3 regions of the Duganella sp. GW821-FHT07G03 genome follow, and region 2 is predicted to be linked to each of the others. Evidence: predicted binding sites of a transcription regulator. Region 2 holds the regulator's gene; each other region holds the start of a gene.

What was found. The regulator HrcA, encoded in region 2, represses chaperone genes, less so after heat shock. The targets are predictions, from matches to a motif close to TTAGCACTCNNNNNNNNNGAGTGCTAA.
Region 1: the regulator HrcA is predicted to act here: its motif matches at 3,422-3,448, upstream of groES (co-chaperone GroES).
Region 3: the regulator HrcA is predicted to act here: its motif matches at 4,418-4,444, upstream of rpoH (RNA polymerase sigma factor RpoH).

What each region holds. Positions count from the first base shown of each region.
Region 1 is NZ_JBWKQE010000004.1:266,927-273,484, reverse strand. It holds gene AC07OK_RS08395 (response regulator transcription factor) at 90-770, shown strand; gene AC07OK_RS08390 (sensor histidine kinase) at 767-2,158, shown strand; gene AC07OK_RS08385 (thioredoxin domain-containing protein) at 2,178-2,732, opposite strand; gene AC07OK_RS08380 (MauE/DoxX family redox-associated membrane protein) at 2,725-3,243, opposite strand; gene groES (co-chaperone GroES) at 3,533-3,823, shown strand; gene groL (chaperonin GroEL) at 3,872-5,518, shown strand; gene AC07OK_RS08365 (hypothetical protein) at 5,636-6,097, shown strand; gene AC07OK_RS08360 (OmpA family protein) at 6,152-6,558, shown strand, end outside.
Region 2 is NZ_JBWKQE010000002.1:280,716-287,273, reverse strand. It holds gene AC07OK_RS05190 (hypothetical protein) at 1-224, opposite strand, end outside; gene AC07OK_RS05185 (hypothetical protein) at 283-888, opposite strand; gene AC07OK_RS05180 (metallophosphoesterase) at 1,032-2,450, opposite strand; gene AC07OK_RS05175 (HAD family hydrolase) at 2,543-3,250, shown strand; gene hrcA (heat-inducible transcriptional repressor HrcA) at 3,319-4,335, shown strand; gene fur (ferric iron uptake transcriptional regulator) at 4,359-4,787, opposite strand; gene AC07OK_RS05160 (outer membrane protein assembly factor BamE) at 5,054-5,704, shown strand; gene dapB (4-hydroxy-tetrahydrodipicolinate reductase) at 5,721-6,527, shown strand; gene AC07OK_RS05150 (MotA/TolQ/ExbB proton channel family protein) at 6,527-6,558, shown strand, end outside.
Region 3 is NZ_JBWKQE010000033.1:58,651-65,208, reverse strand. It holds gene AC07OK_RS28715 (MerR family transcriptional regulator) at 569-1,513, shown strand; gene ftsY (signal recognition particle-docking protein FtsY) at 1,633-2,667, shown strand; gene AC07OK_RS28705 (cell division ATP-binding protein FtsE) at 2,686-3,342, shown strand; gene ftsX (permease-like cell division protein FtsX) at 3,339-4,259, shown strand; gene rpoH (RNA polymerase sigma factor RpoH) at 4,530-5,429, shown strand; gene AC07OK_RS28690 (hypothetical protein) at 5,517-5,780, opposite strand; gene AC07OK_RS28685 (hypothetical protein) at 5,917-6,408, shown strand; gene ggt (gamma-glutamyltransferase) at 6,427-6,558, shown strand, end outside.

The DNA of each region.
Region 1 (6,558 bases), on a different contig from region 2:
AAAATGACAGCTTGGCAAACAGAACGATTACAAAGTTGTAATCAAACGCCAGGATTGACGGCGGCCGGGGCAGCGTCGACAATGCCGCCATGAGAGCGCTTTTAGTAGAAGATGAACAACGCATCGCCAGTTTTGTGTGCGCCGGCCTGCGCGAACACGGCTTCCTGGTCGACCATTGCGAAGATGGCAACCTTGGCTATGATTACGCGCTGGCGCGCGACTACGACGTGGTGTTGCTGGACGTGATGGTGCCGGGCCGCGACGGCCTGTCCATCCTCAAGGCCATGCGGCGCAAGGGGCGCAACATGCCCGTCATCCTGCTGACCGCCCGCAACGAACTGGACGATCGCCTGACCGGCCTCAACTTGGGTGCCGACGATTACCTGGCCAAGCCCTTCTACGTGGAGGAGCTGGTGGCGCGCATCCACGCCCTGCTGCGGCGCGTGAGCGGCGAGCGGCAAAACGTGCTGACCCTGGGCCCGCTGCGGCTGGACCGCCTGAGCCGGGTGGCCGAGGTCGACGGCCGCGCCGTCGAGCTGACCGCGCGCGAAATCAACCTGCTGGAATACCTGATGCGCTCGCCGGGCCGGGTGTATACCCGCACCCAGATCCTGGAGCACGTGTGGGGCTACGATTTCGAGCCGCAGACCAATATGGTGGACGTCTGCATCCAGCGCCTGCGCAAGAAGCTGGAGCTGCCCGACAGCGTGGCCATCGAGGCCGTGCGCGGCGTCGGCTACCGGCTGCGCAAGCCGGACGGCCCGGCGTGAGGGCGCGCTGGCCGCGCCTGCGCTCGTTCCGGCTGCGCATCGCCCTCGGCTCCACCCTCACCGCGCTGGCCGCCATCCTGCTGCTGTACGCCATGGCCAGCTACACCATCATCCAGCGCCGTGCCGCCATCATCGACCACATGCTGTCTGCCCACCTGGCCGGGCCCGGCTTCCAGGCCACGCCGCAAGCGCTGTGGCCAGCCACGGACGCCCAACTCAACGCCAGCTTCGGCGGCTTCGCCCCGCCCGACAGCGCGCCGCTGGCCCACGCCCTGCTGCTGGTGGAGGACGCCGGCCACGGCCCGCTGTATCGCAGCCCGGCCTGGCAGCGCGTGTTCGGCGACGCCCCGCTGCCGCGCGGCCCCGGCCTGCATACCGTCGAAGGCGGCGGCCAGAGCTGGCGCATCGGCAGCGCCGTGCACGGCTCCGTCACGATCTGGGTGGCGGTCAACCGCAGCCTGTCGGACGCCCAGGTGCGCGCCAGCCTGGTGCGTTTCGGGGCCGCCATCGGCGTGCTGGCCGTGGCCATGGGCGCGTTGGCCTGGTATCTGGCCGGACGCGCGATGCGGCCGGTGGAGCACCTGACCGGCGTCATGGTGCGGCTCACCGCGAGCGAGCTGGACCAGCGGGTCTCGGCCGCCGAGGAAGACCTGGAATTCGCCCAGATGGTCAGCGTGTTCAACGCCATGCTGGACCGCTTGCAGCGCAGCTTCCTGCAGGCGGCGCGCTTCTCCGGCGACGCCGCCCATGAGCTGAGGACGCCGCTGACCATCCTCCAGGGCGAGCTGGAACGCAGCTTCGCCCAGGCCGGCGCCGCAGCGGATCCTGTGCTGGAACAGGGCCTGGCCAATATGCTCGACGAAGTGCGGCGGCTCGACAGCATCGTGCGCAAGCTGCTGCTGCTGGCGCGGGCCGACGCCGGCCAGCTGGCCATTCCCATGTGCCCGGTCGACCTGCGCCCGACGCTGGACGAACTGGCCGAGGACATCGGCCTGCTCGACGACGAACGCCCGGTGCGCCTGGCCCTGCCCGAACACATCGCCGTGCGCGGCGACGCCGAGCTGCTGTGCCAGGTGTTGCAAAACCTGGTCAGCAACGCCATCAAATACGGCTTGCCGGGCGGCTGGGTCGCGCTGTCGGCCCGGCGCAAGGGCGAGCAATGGCGCATCGACGTCAGCAATGCATCACACGGCATCGCGCCCGAGCACCGGCACCGGCTGTTCGACCGCTTCTACCGCGCCGACCAGGCCCACCAGCGCCGCGTGCCGGGTGTCGGGCTGGGCCTGTCGCTGGCGCGCGACATCGCCGTGGCCCACGGCGGCAGCCTGGCGCTGGCCGAGGCGGAACCGGGCCAGGTGCGCTTCCGGCTGACATTGCCGGCCGCCTGAGCGCTCGCAGCGAACGCCGTCAAGCCGGCAGCGGCGCCTCGGCGCTGTCGGCCAGCTGGGCGCACAAGTCCTGCCAGTTGCCGTCACCGATCATGCCGGACGCTTCCAGCACGCCGTCATGGCCAACCATCAGGTAGGCCGGCGAGGCCTGCATAGCGTTCAGCAAGCGGTAATCGCGCCGCGTCACCCGCAGCACCCGCGACAGCGGCAAGGCGCCGCCCAGGAACTGGCGCAGGCGCCAAGCCGGCTCATAGCTGACGATCCAGATCGCCAACCCAGCCTGCTCGGCCGGCGCCAGCATCTGGCCGATCTCGGCCAGCTTGGTGCGGCACTTGGGGCATTTGCTCGACAGGAACAGCAGCGCCGCCGCCTGGCCGCTAGCGCCCAGGCGATGCGTTGCGCCGACGCCCAAGTCACGCGCCGCCACCTCAGGCACCGGCTCGCCTGGCCGCAGCGGCTCGGGCGTCTCGCGCTCGCGCCGGCTCGTTTGCAGCACTGACAGCGTCAACTTGAGATTCAGTGCCAGGCCGCAGGCCAGCAACGCCAGCGTAAGGTAGAGAATCTGGCTATCCATCGCTGGGGCTCAACAAGTGGACGATTTCATGGAAATGAACCGCGATCACGCACGCGAGCAAGCCCAGCGACGCCGCCAGCAGCGCGACGTGCAGCGGCAGCGCCTTCCCGGCCGGCAGCATCAGGCCAGCGGCTATCGCCGCGATGACCAGCCCATTGCGCAGCAGGTCCAGGCCGGACAGCGAGCGCTCCGCCTCGCCGAAACAGCTGCAGCGGACCACGCTTTGCGTATAAAACTTGTACCCGACCAGCGCCGTGAAGCCGCACAACATCAGCAGCGCGGCCAGCATGCCGACGCGCGCCGGGCCGCCGAGCAGCAGCGCGGCCACCGCCAGCTCCGTCACCGGTATCGCCGGCGCCACCAGCGCGCGCAACGCCGGGCCCATGCCGAACAGGCTGGCCAGATTGTCGCGGAAGCCGGCCATGTCGCGCAACTTGGCAGTTGCGGCGGCCAGCATCAGCAGGACGACGAAATAACGCAGGATCTCGCCCAGGAATTGGTCGACGTTCATCGCGGATAGCGCTCCCACTGTTTGCAACGTAGCAATAGTAGGAGCTTGGATAAACGTTGTCAACTTCGATAGTAAATAAACAAACATTCCATTTAAGGTACATATCTGCAGCATTTTTGCGCTTATTTGCGCACACACCAACCTTGCGCCTTGAAATACGGCAGGGTCGTCCCTATAATTGGCACTCGTTCCAAGGGAGTGCTAACAGCGCTCTCGGCCAAACTTTCCGCCTCAGCAACCCTGTTGGTGTGGCAACAAACTGTCCCATTGTTAATTTAAGGAGTTTTGTATGAACCTTCGCCCTTTGAACGATCGCGTAATCGTCAAACGCCTCGACCAGGAAACCAAAACTGCGTCCGGCCTGATCATCCCTGATGCGGCTGCTGAAAAACCGGATCAAGGCGAAGTACTCGCCGTCGGCAATGGCAAGATTCTGGAAGATGGCAAAGTCCGTCCGCTGGATGTCAAGGTAGGCGACCGCGTCCTGTTCGGCAAATACGCCGGCCAAACCGTCAAAGTCGACGGTCAGGAACTGATGGTCATGCGCGAAGAAGACATCATGGCGATCGTCGTCAAGTAATTGACACGCACGTTTGCAATCGTACTCACCTAATTCTGGAGAAACAACATGGCAGCTAAAGAAGTAATTTTCGGCGACGCAGCGCGCGCCAAAATGGTTGAAGGCGTCAACATCCTGGCTAACGCAGTCAAAGTCACCCTGGGCCCTAAAGGCCGCAACGTGGTGCTGGAACGTTCGTTCGGCGCACCTACCGTCACCAAGGACGGCGTATCGGTCGCTAAAGAAGTCGAACTGAAAGACAAGCTGCAGAACATGGGCGCGCAGATGGTCAAGGAAGTTGCTTCCCGCACCAGCGACAACGCCGGCGACGGCACCACCACCGCGACCGTGCTGGCACAAGCCATCGTGCGCGAAGGCATGAAGTTCGTTGCCGCCGGCATGAACCCGATGGACCTGAAGCGCGGCATCGACAAGGCAGTTGCTGCCACCGTCGAGCAGATCGCCATCCTGGCCCGTCCTTGCACCACCACCAAGGAAATCGCCCAGGTCGGCGCGATCTCGGCCAACTCGGACTACTCGATCGGCGAGCGTATCGCTGAAGCGATGGAAAAAGTCGGCAAAGAAGGCGTCATCACCGTGGAAGACGGCAAGTCGCTGAACGACGAGCTGGACATCGTTGAAGGTATGCAGTTCGACCGCGGCTACCTGTCGCCATACTTCATCAACAACCAGGAAAAGCAAGTCGCCATCCTGGACAATCCATTCGTCCTGCTGTGCGACAAGAAGATCTCGAACATCCGCGATCTGCTGCCGGTACTGGAACAAGTCGCTAAAGCCGGCCGTCCACTGCTGATCATCGCCGAAGACATCGAAGGCGAAGCACTGGCAACCCTGGTGGTGAACAACATCCGCGGCATCCTGAAAACCTGCGCAGTCAAAGCCCCAGGCTTCGGCGACCGTCGCAAGGCCATGCTGGAAGACATCGCAATCCTGACCGGCGGTCAAGTGGTTGCTGAAGAAGTCGGCATGACCCTGGAAAAAATCACGCTGGAAGAGCTGGGCCAAGCCAAGCGCATCGAAATCGGCAAGGAAAACACCATCGTCATCGACGGTGCTGGCCAGGCTGAATCGATCGAAGGCCGCGTCAAGCAAATCCGCGTGCAAATCGAAGAAGCGACCTCGGACTACGACCGTGAAAAACTGCAAGAGCGCGTGGCCAAGCTGGCCGGCGGCGTTGCGGTGATCAAAGTCGGTGCTGCCACCGAAGTTGAAATGAAAGAAAAGAAAGCCCGCGTTGAAGATGCACTGCACGCAACCCGCGCTGCCGTGGAAGAAGGCATCGTTCCTGGCGGCGGCGTAGCCCTGCTGCGCGCTCGCGCTTCGATCACCGTCAAAGGCGACAACCCGGACCAGGACGCAGGTATCAAGATCGTTCTGCGCGCCATGGAAGAGCCACTGCGCATGATCGTGCAAAACGCCGGCGAAGAAGCTTCGGTGGTGGTTGCAGCGGTTCTGGCTGGCAAAGGTAACTACGGTTACAACGCCGCCAACGGCACCTACGGCGACATGGTCGAAATGGGCGTTCTGGATCCAGCCAAAGTCACCCGTTCGGCACTGCAAAACGCAGCATCGATCGCTGGCCTGATGCTGACCACCGACTGCATGATCGCTGAAATCAGCGAAGACAAAGCTGGTGGCGGCATGGGCGGCATGGGTGGTATGGGCGGCATGGGCGGCATGGACGGCATGATGTAATTGCCGGCATAAGCCTCGCTGTACAGAAAAGCCAGCTTCTTCGGAAGCTGGCTTTTTTACATGAGGGCGATACTATCGGCTGGCCGAAAGCCTTTCTTAGTCTCACAAACAAGCTCAATGAACGACGACATTTCGACCGCAGACTTACTCAAAAGGCTAGAAGAGATCAATGTGCCTGACGCAAGGCACACTGTCTATTCGCGATATGACGAGCATGGTTTAAGAGATGCTACGTTACCGGACCATTACGCCGATATCGCTAAATTCCAGCTCTGCCCGGATGTACCAAAGGACGTTGTCATACAGTATGAAACTGCGAAAAACATTTATCTCTATGCTTGGTATGTGTACCGCTTTTATCCAATCGCTGAACAACAAGCACTATCTAGTTTAGAGATGGGGCTGCGTAAGCGACTTCCCGCCAGTTTACGAGATCAACAATTCCTCGATCTACATTCTGAGGATATGGCATACCAAAGAGTATCGCTGATATCGGGCGACTACAGATCCCATCCCCACGACCAAACGATGAGATTGTCCGGCGGGGCCGGCACGATTGAAAAGTTAAGATTGATCTAAAGACAATCCCTGCCTACAATCGACGTTCCTCAACTTTCCTTAGACGGGACCGCCATGCGTGCTTATCGCCTTCTTCCATTGCTGCTGTGTGCCGGCCTTGCCCATGCCCAGAAGATGCCGGCGCAGGATACCGTCAAAGGCGGCAAGGATCATCCGCTGCTGTCGCGCTTTGAAGGGTCGAAGATGGTCGGCTACGGTATCAAGGAATTCGACGAGGTGATGCTGCCAGCCGGTAAGCGCGGCGAGAACAAGGGCGGCCAGATGGCGTTCGACAGCTCGCTGCTGTTGGAAGGCAAATACACCCGCATGGCCTACAACTTCCCGCCTGAACGCTCGGCGCTGGAGGTGATGCGCAACTACCAGGCGGCGCTGGAAAAGGCCGGCCTGAAAACCGTGTTCGCCTGCGCCAAGGAAACCTGCGGCAAGGGCTTCGGCGAATTCTTCCTCGAAAAACGCGTCGG
Region 2 (6,558 bases):
ACGGTGACGTTGTACTCGGTGCCGTAGGGGATTTGCCTTGGCATCGCGAAGCTGGTGGTGGCCGGCGCCACCGGCAGCCTGTCGTCGCCGTTGGCCAGCACCAGGCCTGTGCCGGTCAGGCCGTTGATCGTGCCCTGCACGGCGAATTGGGCCTTGCCGCCGCAGGCGGACAGCGCGGCGGCCAGCATCAGCGCCGCTACGGCGCTCAAAGTCGAAAATTTCATCAATTACTCCAAAAAGAGGCGGATCGGCCGGCCATCGCGATGCGGGCCGGCGCCGGAATTACTTGCAGGTGACGGTCACGCCGAGGAAGCTGCTGGCCGGCATGGTGCCGACATTGCTGGACAGCGTGCAGGTCTGGGCCGGATCTTTCGGCTGTGACAGCACGGTCACGCCATAGGGCGAGCCGTCGCCGACCGTGTTGCCGAAGGTGAACGAGACCGGCGCGCCGGCGGTGGCCGGCGGCGGTACGTTGACGGTGTCGGCGCCGTTGGCCAGGATCAGGCCCGTGCTGCTGAGGCCGGTAACGGTGCCGCCCAGGGTGTAAGGGTTGGCCTGGCAGGTGAACTGGATCGAGTACGAGGTGTAGGCGTTGGCCTTGCCGACGTTGCTGGTGCCGACCGGTTTGCAGCTGCCGCCGGTGGGCGGGGTCAGCACGGTGACATTGAACTCTTCATCGACCGCCGCCAGCTTGGTGAACACAAAGCTGCTGGCATTGGCGGCGATAGGCAGTTTTTCGCCGGTCTTGTTGTTGACCAGGACCAGGTCGGGCTTGGTCAGGCCGGTGATGGTGCCGGACAGGGCCAGGTTGCCATTGCCGCCGCCGCAGGCGTTCAGCAAGGCGGCGCACACCAGGGCCAGGCCCGAACGCAGATACAAACTTTTCATAAAAATCTCTCTTAAAAACGTATAGGGCCCGGCAACACTCGGGTCCAGCATCTTACACGGAATGGCCCGTATTTTAGTGCATTTGCTCAGGCCGGACCGCTCAGCGATGTAACAGCTTGTGACACTTGCGGCGGCGCCGTCGCCTAGTTGACCTGCGCCCGCTCGCAGCGCGAACGCTTGCCGTCGAGCCGGCACGTGTTGCGCACCCGGCCTTGCTGGTCGTGCACCCGCACCAGCCACTGGTCGGCGCCCAGCCGCTCCATGCTCATGAAACCGAAGCCGTCGACCCAGGAACTGAACTGCTCGACCTGCGCGCCCGGCGCCGGCGTCACGCCGTCCGGCAAGCGTTCCGGCAGCGGCACGGTGTCCTCGGCGGTGCCGGAAAAGCCGGAAATGAACTGGCTCGGATGGCCGCTGGCGAAGCTGACCTGCTGCCACAGATGCACATGGCCGGACAGCATCGCCTGTATGCCGTCCGGCAGCAGCTGCGCGTTGAGCGAACCGAAGGCTTGCTGCAGGCCGGCGTCGCCCGGCAGCAGCACGGTGGCGCCGTCGGCCTTGCGGTCGGCGCCCATGCCCAGCAGCGGATGGTGGACGATGCCGAGGTTGCGCGGCGCCTGCCGCGCCAGCGCCTCCAGCTTGCGGTACAGCTCGCGGTACTTGTCGTAGCCCAGCTCGCCCGGCTTGAGGCCCTTCCAGCTGGTGCTGGCGCTGTCGAGCACCAGCAGCTGGGTGTCCTGGCCGATAGTCACGGCGTAGGGATCGCTGTAGTTGCCGACGGCGTCGTCGGCGGCGCGGTTGCAGTCGCGCCCGGGCAGCAGCGGGCGCGGATCGAGCAGGCGCCAGTAGCCCTGGCCGCCGCGCAGGCAGTTTTCGTGGTTGCCGCGCGCCATCACCCACGGCGCCGCCTGCAGCAGCGCCGCGCCGGGCGCGAAGAAATCGGCGTTCCAGGCGTCCCAGCCGTAGCCCCAGGGGCTGCCGGCGCAGCCGGCGTTGCCGTCCGGGCAAGCGTTTTCGCGGTAGTGGTAGTCGCCCACGTGGATCACCAGTTCCGGGCCCCACGCGGCGGCGGCGGCGGCGATGGCGGCGAATGGGTAGGCGGCGCCGTCGTTGCAGGCCTGGTAGCTGTGGCTGTTTTTTTGCAGGCGGCAGCCGGTGTCGCCGAGCACGACGATGCGCCGTGGGGCCGCGCTCGGCAGCGGCAGCGGCCGGCCCAGCACGCTCGCCTGGCCATAGCTGCCGGCGGCCGGCAGCGGCGCCTCGCAGGTCAGCAGCGGGAAGGCGGCCGGTTTGGAATCGGCCGGGGCCGACGGCGTGCTGCGCAGCGCCAGGGTGGCGGCCGGCGCGCGCAAGGCCATCGGCTGCGCGCGCTGGTCGATGACGATGTCGGGGCAGGCGGGGGCGGCGATCAGCACGCGCGCCACGGCGGCGCCCTGTTCGCCCAGCACCACGAAGGAGGAAAAGGCCGGCGCCTGGCCGACGGTGGCGCAGCCGGCCAGCATGGCGCTCAGCAGGGGCGGCGCCCAGCGGCGGCAAATCGTCACAAACATAGTCAAAGGCACGGCGGCTCCAGCGGGGGAATCCGATGTTACCATGCCGTCGCCAAGCGGCGATCGGTGCGACAATATGCGGATTCCAATTTTCCCTGCCCGCCATGAACTATCGCCGCCCGCACGTCCTGCTGTTCGACCTTGATGACACCCTGTGGCCGATCGGCCCGGTGATCGCGGCGGCGGAAACCAGCTGGCACGCCTGGCTGGCCGAGCACGCGCCCGAGGTGGCGCAGCGCTACTCGATCGCCGAGCTGCGGGCGCGCCGCATGGCCTTGCTGGAGCGGCGTCCCGAGCTGGTCGTCGACCTGTACCAGCTGCGCCGCGTGGCGCTGGAGCAGGCCTTCGCCGAGGCCGGCGCCGACGCCGCCCACATCGAGGGCGCCATGCGCCATTTCCAAGTGCAGCGCAACGCCGTCACGCCGTACGCCGACGTGCTGCCGGCGCTGGCCGAGCTGCAGGCGCTGCTGCGGCTGGGCGTGATCACCAACGGCAACGCCGACCTTGAAGTCATCGGCCTGCACCACCATTTCGAAACCGTGCTGGCCTCGTCGCGCTTCGGCCGCGCCAAGCCCGATCCGGCCATCTTCCTGGCCGCCTGCGAGGCGATGGGCGTGGCGCCGCAGGACGCGGTCTACGTCGGCGACGACCTGCGGCTGGACGTGCAGGGCGCGCAGGGCGCCGGCCTGCGCGCGGTATGGATGAACCGCGCCGGCAGCACGGCGCACCTGGAGGCCGGCGTGGCGCCGGACGCCATCTGTGCAAGTTTCGATGCACTTCTGGCATGGGTGCGCGGGCAAATGCAGCATTGACGCCACGCCGCGGCCCCTGTCCGGCGCAGAGCGTGCATAATAAGCAGAAATACCATCAGTGAATGACCATGCAACTCGATACACGCGCACAAACCCTGCTCAAGGCCCTCGTCGAACGCTACATCGCGGACGGGCAGCCGGTGGGCTCGCGCGCCCTGTCCAAGATTTCCGGGCTGGACCTGTCGCCGGCGACCATCCGCAACATCATGGCCGACCTGGAGGAGCTGGGCTACGTCGCCAGTCCCCACACCTCGGCCGGGCGGGTGCCGACGCCGCGCGGCTACCGCATCTTTGTCGACACCCTGCTGACGGTGCAGCACCTGGACGAGCAATCGGTCGAAGGGCGCATGCGGCTGCAGGCGCCGCAGCCGCAGAAGATGATTGCCAACGCGGCGCAGATGCTGTCGTCGCTGTCGCAGTTCGCCGGCGTGGTGCTCAGTCCGCGGCGCGAATCGGTGTTCCAGCAGATCGAGTTTTTGCGGCTGGGGGAGAAGCGCATCCTGCTGGTGATCGTCGGCCCGACCGGCGACGTGCAGAACCGGCTGTTGCTGACCGACGTAGACTACAGCCCGGCGCAGCTGGTGCACTCGGCCAACTACATCAACCAGAACTACGGCGGCCTGGCCTTCGACGAAGTGCACATGCGGCTGCAAAACGAAGTGCGCCAGCTGCGCGATGACATGGGGCGGCTGATGCAGGCGGCGGTGGAGGCGGGCAGCGAGGCGATGGCCGACAGCTCGGACGACATGGTCATCTCCGGCGAGCGCAACCTGTTGTCGGTGAGCGACCTGTCGTCGAACATGACGTCGCTGCGGCAGATGTTCGACATGTTCGAGCAGAAGACGGGCTTGATGCAGCTGCTCGACGTCTCGAGCAAGGCCAGCGGCGTGCAGATCTACATCGGCGGCGAATCGAGCCTGGTGCCGATGGACGAGATGAGCGTGGTCACCGCGCCCTACATGGCCAACGGCAAGATCGTCGGCACCTTGGGAGTGATCGGCCCGACCCGCATGGCGTACGAGCGGGTGATACCGATCGTCGACATCACGGCCAAGCTGCTGTCGAACGCGCTGAGCCACAACTAAGCGGGGGGCAGACCCCCGAGGTTTTAAGGGCGGTGCGGGCAGGCGGTCTTGGTGCAGTTGCCGTAGATCGCCAGCGCATGCTCGGCAATCTTGAAGCCGCGCTCCTTGGCGATGATCTGCTGGCGCGATTCGATTTCCTCGTCGAAGAATTCTTCCACCCGGCCGCAATCGAGGCACACCAGGTGATCGTGGTGCGAACCTTCGTTCAATTCGAAAATCGCCTTGCCCGTCTCGAAGTGGTTGCGGTTCAGCAGGCCGGCCTGCTCGAACTGGGTCAGCACGCGGTACACGGTCGCCAGACCCACGTCCATATTGTCGGACAGCAGGATCTTGTAGACATCCTCGGCGGTCAGGTGGCGCACTTCGCTGTTCTGGAAAATGTCCAGGATTTTCAGGCGGGGCAGCGTGGCTTTCAGGCCGCTGGCCTTCAGGTCGGTAGGATTGTTGCTCATGATGTCGACTCTTTGAGTGGTTGGCGATTGCGAGCCGACAGTTTAACGCACTCCGACAGGCGCCGCACCTTCAACGCGAGACGCGCCCTCCCGCGTGAAATTTACATTTGCAATGTTTTACAATTAATCTTTATAAAACAAGGACATAGTTCCGGATTTGCAGGATAATGCGAACTCTCCGAGTGCCCGCGCAGCCCCATCTCGCACCTTGTGCTTTATGATATAGCGTTTTTCGGCACTTCCGCTCGATCAGATTGAGGACAACCATGCGCGTCACCCAGGCTTTATCGCAGTCTTTGTTGCACCGTTTCACCCGCCGCGCGCCGCTGCTCGCCGGCGCTGTTTGCGTCGCGCTGGCCGCGGGCGGCTGCGCGTCCAACACCACGCTGGGCGAGAAATCGACCGACGTCAAGGAAACCGGCACCACGCTCGACGCCAACAAGGGCGCGCAAACGACCACCATCACCAAGCTGCAGAAGTTCATGTGGTTCTTCTCGCCGTATCGTCCGGACATCCAGCAGGGTAACTTCGTCTCCGAAGAGATGCTGTCGCAACTGAAGGCCGGCATGACGCGCGACCAGGTCCGCTTCATCTTCGGCACCGCGCTGCTGGCCGACCCGTTCCACGCCGACCGCTGGGACTACGCCTTCCGCATGGCCAAGGGCAACGGCGAAATCACCACCAGCCGCGTGATCGTGTTCTTCGACAAGGACGGCAAAGTGGCGCGCTGGGAAGGCGGCAACCTGCCGACCGAAAAAGAATACATCGCCCGCATCGCCGGCCCGGCGCCCAAGGTCAAGAAGGACCTGAGCGTGCCGGACGCGCGTCCGGTCGGCAATACCTCGCCGATTCCGGCCGGCAGCGACAACTCCGCCGCCTCGCCGGTCGGCGTCACGGTGAACAACGACAAGAAATAAGCACGAGGACAGACGCATGACAGACCTGAACATCGCCATCGCCGGCGCCGGCGGCCGCATGGGCCGCATCCTGATCGAAGCGGTGCTCGACGCGCCCGACGCCACCCTGTCCGGCGCGCTGGACCGCGCGGGCTCGGCCAACGTCGGCAGCGACGCCGCCGCCTTCCTCGGCAAGCCGGCCGGCGTGCCGGTGGAGTCCGACCTGGCCAAGGGCCTGGCCGGCGCCCGGTTCCTGATCGACTTCACCCGTCCCGAAGGCACGCTGGAGCACCTGGCCTATTGCGCCGAGCACGGCATCAAGATGATCATCGGCACCACCGGCTTCGACGACGCCGGCAAGGCGGCCATCGCCGAGGCGGCCAAGAAGACCGCCATCGTGTTCTCGCCCAACTTTAGCGTCGGCGTCAACGTCACGCTCAAGCTGCTGCAACAGGCGGCCAAGGCGCTGGCGGTCGGCTACGACATCGAAGTGATCGAAGCCCACCACCGCCACAAGGTCGACGCCCCGTCCGGCACCGCGCTGAAGATGGGCGAAGTGCTGGCCGACGCGCTCGGCCGCGACCTGAAGGATTGCGCCGTCTACGCGCGCGAAGGCGTGACCGGCGAGCGCGATCCGTCGTCGATCGGCTTCGCCACCATCCGCGGCGGCGACATCGTCGGCGACCACACGGTGCTGTTCGCCGGCACCGGCGAGCGTATCGAGATCAGCCACAAATCGAGCAGCCGCGTGACCTACGCGCACGGTTCGCTGCGCGCCTGCCGCTTCCTGGCCGACAAGGCCACCGGCCTGTACGACATGAACGACGTGCTGGCGCTGAACTGATGATGCCCAACCACTTCACCCTGGCCAGCTA
Region 3 (6,558 bases), on a different contig from region 2:
ACCAACTTTGCTCATAGTGATAGCCCTTTATTAGTGTAGGAAATTCTGTCGTCTTTGCAAGGTGTTGCACTGCATCAGCAATTTGTAAGAAATTGCTACGTGTTGCCAATTTGAGACACTCTAAACGACAGGTCTTGCAAAATACGATGGAATGCTGTGGGAATCGCGCGGCATCTGCATGAATCCCATGCATGTGGCGCGCCGGCCCGCCGCGCTTGATCTGGCGCACAAAATCGGCGCCGCGGAGGCGATCCGCCCTCGAAATGACGCTCACTGCAACAGTTATTGGGATATTTTTCACATCATTGCAAAATATCTTGTCCATGACAAAGCAAGGGGAAAGCCGATAAACAGTTCATTAGTTCTGTATGTCAACTGTGTGTCGTGGACAAGCACTTTTTCATAGCGAAAACGAAACAAAACCCGAGAGCGCGCACCATACTTTCGGGCGCAAATCGAATGTAAAATGCAGGTCGCGCGCTCCCGGCCTGGCCTGTTCGCGCACTGTGCACCCGGACCCCGTGCCAACCCTCGCGACTGTCAAATAAATGGCGGGCGCTTATGCCTGATGACTATTAAAGTTTCCTCACAAACAGTTCCCAGCACGATCAGCGACGTCGAGCGCGACACCGGCGTCGCCAAGGAAACCCTGCGCGTGTGGGAACGGCGCTACGACTTCCCGCAGCCGCTGCGCGATCCGAACGGCGAACGGGTCTATCCGATCGAGCAAGTCCACAAGCTGCGCCTGGTCAAGCGCCTGATCGACCTGGGCTACCGCCCGGGCAAGGTGATCCAGTACACCACCCCCGAACTGCAGGCGCTGAGCGGCCAGGCCACCGGCGGCCAGCATGGCGCCACGGCCACGCCACCGGTGCTGCAAGCCTACCTGGACCTGTGTCTGAGCCACCAGATGGAGGCGCTGCGCCGCAAGCTGTCGCAGGCGCTGCTGATGATGGGCCTGAAAAGCTTCGTGATCGAGCTGGTGGCGCCGCTGACCGCGCTCATCGGCGAAGCCTGGGCCAGCGGCGCCCTCGCCACGTTCGAGGAACACTTATATACCGAGTCCTTGACGGTGGTCATGCGCAGCGCCATCTTCGCCATGCCGCAGGCCAACGCCAGCAACCTGGGCGCGCCGCGCATCATGCTGACCACGCTGCCGCAGGAACGCCACGGCCTGGGCCTGCTGATGGCCGAGGCGATGTGCGTGGCCGAAGGCGCGCACTGCATCTCGCTGGGCGTGCAGACGCCGCTGCTCGACATCGTCGAGGCGGCGCGGGTGCAGCGGGTCGACATCATCGCCCTGTCGTTCTCGGTCGGCATGAACGCGCGCCAGGCGCTCGACGCCCTGAGCGAGCTGCACACCCGCCTGGGCGGCGGCACCGAGCTGTGGGCCGGCGGCGGCAACGCCGCCTTCAAGCGGCGCCGCCCGCCTTACGTGCGGGTCTACGCCCTGTCCGACATCAGCGCCGCCATCGCCGAATGGCGCCAGCGCAACGTCCCGGCCGCCGGCTAAAACGTTGTCATTCCGGTAGCACGGCCGGGCGGGCGCGCCGCGCTCTGGTAAAATAGCCGCATTTCCCCGTGTCCGGCGCTGCCGGCCATCAGCTTGAAGCGCCCCCCAACCACATGTCCATGTTTAGTTTCTTCAAGAAAAAACCCGTCGCCCCGGAAGTGCCTGAGGTCAAAACCCCGGCACCGGCCCCCACCCCCAGCGCGGCAACCCCGCCCGCCCCCCTGCCCGAGCTGCTCCCGATCGAGGAACCGGCGCCGAAACTGTCGTGGATGTCGCGCCTGAAGGCCGGCCTGTCCAAGACCTCGAACAACCTGTCCATCCTGTTCGTCGGCGCCAAGATCGACGACGAGCTGTACGAGGAGCTGGAAGCGGCGCTGCTGATGGCCGACGCCGGCGTCGACGCCACCCACTACCTGCTCGACGCGCTCAAGCAAAAGGTCAAGGACGACAAGCTGCTCGACGCCGCCGCCGTCAAGGCCGCCCTGAAGCAGCTGCTGATCGAGCTGTTGACCCCGCTGCAGCGGCCGTTCGAGCTGGGCCGCCACCAGCCGACCGTGATGATGATTTCCGGCGTCAACGGCGCCGGCAAGACCACCACCATCGGCAAGCTGGCCAAGCACATGCAGACCCACGGCCAGTCGGTGCTGCTGGCCGCCGGCGACACCTTCCGCGCCGCCGCCCGCGAGCAGCTGATGGTCTGGGGCCAGCGCAACAACATCACCGTGATCTCGCAAGCCTCGGGCGACCCGGCCGCCGTGTCCTTCGACGCCGTACAGTCCGGCAAGGCCAAGGGCCTGGACGTGGTGATGATCGACACCGCCGGCCGCCTGCCGACCCAGCTGCACCTGATGGAAGAGCTCAAGAAAGTCCAGCGCGTCATCGCCAAGGGCATGGAAGGCGCGCCGCACGAAACCTTGCTGGTCATCGACGGCAACACCGGCCAGAACGCGCTGGCCCAGGTCAAGGCCTTCGACGACGCCCTCAAGCTGACCGGCCTGGTCATCACCAAACTGGACGGCACGGCCAAGGGCGGCGTGCTGGCCGCCATCGCCCGCGTGCGCCCGGTGCCGGTGTACTTCATCGGCATCGGCGAGAAGATCGAAGACTTGCAGCCGTTCGTCGCCGCCGAATTTGTCGAAGCCCTGCTGGGCTAACCCCAACGATAAGCCGCCATGATCGAATTTCGCAACGTCTCGAAACAATACTCCCCCGACGCCACGGCGCTGCGCGACGTCTCGTTCACGGTGGCCAAGGGTGAGCTGGTGTTCCTGGCCGGCCCCTCGGGCGCCGGCAAGTCCACCCTGCTGAAAATGATCGCCGCCATCGAGCGCCCCAGCGCCGGCCAGGTGATCGTCAACGGCCAGGACATCGCCCGCGTCAAGCCGGCCGCCGTGCCCTTCCTGCGCCGCAACCTGGGCCTGATCTTCCAGCAGCAGCGCCTGCTGACCGACCGCTCCATCCTGGCCAACGTCATGCTGCCGCTGCTGGTCACGGGCGCCTCGCGCGCCCAGGCCGAGCAGCGCGCGCGCGCCGCCCTCGACAAGGTCGGCCTGCTCGAGCGCGCCCACGCCCAGCCGCTGGCCCTGTCCGGCGGCGAGCAACAGCGGGTGTCGATCGCGCGCGCCATCGTCAACCGCCCGCAAGTGATCCTGGCCGACGAACCGACCGCCAACCTGGACCGCGCCAGCGCCAACCAGGTGCTCGACGCGCTCAAGGCTTTCCATTCGGTCGGCGTCACCTGCCTGATCTCCAGCCACGATGAACAGATGCTGGATGCGGCCGCGCGCGTCATCCATCTCAAGCAAGGTCAACTGGAGGTGGCGGCATGACGCTGTGGTTCCGACAACACCGCTACGCGCTGGCCGCGGCGCTGGTCCACCTGCGCCGCTCGCCCGGCGGCTTCCTGTTCAACATATTGGTGGTGGCGATCGCGCTGGCGCTGCCGTTCACCGGCGTCACCCTGCTCGACAACGTGCGCCCGATGTCCGAGCAGTTGTCGGTCGATCCCGAGATCAGCGTCTTCCTCAAGCAGGACACCCCGCGCGAGCAGGCCGAGGCGCTGGCCGTGTCGCTGCGCCAGACCGTCAGGGACAAGCAGGCCAAGATCATCTTCACCCCGCGCGAAAAGGCGCTCGACCAGCTCAAGGACAAGAGCGGCCTGGCCGACGTGCTGACCACGCTGGGCGACAATCCGCTGCCGGACAGCTATGTGCTCAAGCTGGACGCCTTCCGCAACGCCCAGGCCGGCGGTGACGTCGACCAGCTGGCCGAGCAGATCCGCGCCCTGCCCGGCGTCGACACGGTGCAGGTCGACTCGGCCTGGGTCAAGCGGCTGGCGGCGCTGCTCAACGTGCTGCGGCTGGCGCTGCTGCTGCTGGCGGCCACGCTGGGCACGGTGGTGATCGCGGTCATCTTCAACACCATCCGCCTGCAGGTGATGACCCAGCGCGAGGAAATCCTGGTGTCCAAGCTGATCGGCGCCACCGACAGCTTCATCCACCGCCCCTTCTATTACACCGGCGCGCTGCTGGGCCTGTGCGCCGGCGGCGTGGCGCTGGGCGCGGTGTCGCTGGCGCTGCATCCGCTGAACCTCGCCATTGCCGAATTCGCAAGATTGTACGCCTCCGAGTTCCAGCTGGCGCCGCTGCCGCCGCTGGCCATGGCCGGCCTGCTGGCGCTGTCGGCCGGCCTCGGCCTGGTCGGCGCGCTGCTGTCGGTGCAGCGCCACCTGTCCCGCCTGAACTGATCCCCCGTCCTTCCGTGCGTCCCCGCACGGAAGCGCCCCTCCCTGCCCGCTTAGCATTAAGTCCAGCCTAAGCTCCGGCGCGCATGCTGGTTCAAACACCTCCATGATGCTGAAAAACCTCATAGCGTTTTGCTATCGAGGCAATTAATATCTGGTGATTGGCACTCGACGAAGGAGAGTGCTAATATACGTGGACTGAAGAGCAAAACAATTCTCTACAGCATCAAGCAACATTAAGAATAAGCACTATCATCGAGCGAAGGAATGAATATGACTATGATGTCCGCACCGACTGCCTTGGTACCTGCGACCAATAGCGCCCTGGGACTCGGGTTCACTGGCAACCTGGGCAACCTGGACGCCTACATTTCGGCCGTCAACCGCCTGCCGATGCTGACGCACGACGATGAAATTTCGCTGGCCAAGCGCCTCAGGGATAAGAACGACCTCGGCGCCGCCCAGGAACTGGTGCTGTCGCACCTGCGCCTGGTGGTGTCGATCGCCCGCGGCTACCTGGGCTACGGCCTGCCGCACGCCGACCTGATCCAGGAAGGCAATATCGGCCTGATGAAGGCGGTCAAGCGCTTCGACCCGGACCAGGGCGTGCGCCTGGTGTCGTACGCGATGCACTGGATCAAGGCCGAGATGCACGAGTACATCCTGAAAAACTGGCGCCTGGTCAAGGTGGCGACCACCAAGGCGCAGCGCAAGCTGTTCTTCAACCTGCGCAGCCACAAGACCGGCCTGGACGCGATGACGCCTACGCAGATCGACAGCCTGGCCAAGTTGCTGGACGTCAAGCGCGAAGAAGTGATCGAGATGGAAACCCGCCTGAGCGGCCGCGACATCGCGCTGGAATCGCCGAACGACGACGAAGACGACAAGTTCGCGCCGATCGCCTACCTGTCGTCCGAAGCGAGCGAGCCGACCCGCGTGCTGGAAGCCGAACAGGTGACCCGTTTGCAATCGGAAGGGCTGGAACAAGCGCTGGGCAAGCTGGACGCCCGTTCGCGCCGCATCGTCGAAAGCCGCTGGCTGGCCAACGACGACGGCTCCGGCGCCACCTTGCACACGCTGGCGGAAGAATTCGGCGTCTCGGCCGAGCGCATCCGCCAGATCGAAGTGGCCGCGCTGAAAAAAATGAAGGGCTCGCTGGCCGCCTACGTGTAAGCGCCCCGGGCCCAGTCATAGAAAAAGCCCCGTGTGGCGGTGCGACGAGCTTGAGCGTCGCATGCGCACACGGGGCTTTTTTCCGTTTTACGCTGCCAGGCTTTGCGCCAGCAGTTCACCGACCAGCTCGTTCAGGTCGATATCGCGTTGTTTCGCCCTGGCATGCAGCTGCTGCACCAGGTCGCTGTTCAGCTTGACCGCGAACGGCACCAGCCCCAAGGCTTGATCGCGCTTGCGCTGCTCCCGCTTGTCGACCACCTCGGCCACCTTGCCGAAGCTGGCGCCGCCAGGGGCGGACATCTGGCCCATTAATTTTTTAGCGTCGCTTTTCGCCATGCCGGTCTTTTTCATTTTGTTCAGTCAATGTGATTCAGGGCCTCCATTCTACGGCACATAGTTTGACCCAGCGCTGTAAAGCTGCGGTTCGTGCGACACGCGCATGATCTTTTTGCTAAGCTTGCCGTCTACTTCGAGGGAAGAGGTATTTATGAAATCCACATTATCCAGGCAGTTGATCATCCTGCCGCTGCTGGTGGCCATGCTGGCCCTGCTGCACGCCTGCGGTTCCGCGTCCGCCGTCAACCGCGCCGCCGCCGCGCCGCAGGCGTTCTCGCAGACCTACGTCCTGACCCAGGGCGCCAGCGTGGCCATCGCGCCGGCCGCCACGCCCGGCCTCAGCGGCGCCACCGCCGGCGCCCCCAGCCTCAAGCTGGAGCGCGTCAACGACAGCCGCTGCCGCGTCGGCGCCGTCTGCGTCTGGGCCGGCTACATCAGCTACAGCTTCGCGCTGACCGCGCCCGACGGCACCACCAGCAGCTTCGTGCTGTCCGACAGCATGCCCAACGCCAGCGCCAGCGTCACCCAAAACGGCCTGACCTTCACGCTGACCGGCGTCGAACCGCAGGCGGTCCCAGCCAAGAATGAAACCACGCCGGATTATCGGGTAAGCTTGAGGGTGAGCAACGCACCTTCATCCTAACCCGGACCCAGCGCCCCCATGACCCAGCCCCGCCGCCCCGCCCGTACCGTTCTCGTTTCCTCCATCATCCTGACGTTGATCCTGCCGCCGGCGGCCTGGGCCAAGACCCCGGTCGCCACCGGCAGCGGCGGCGCCGTCGCCACCATCAGC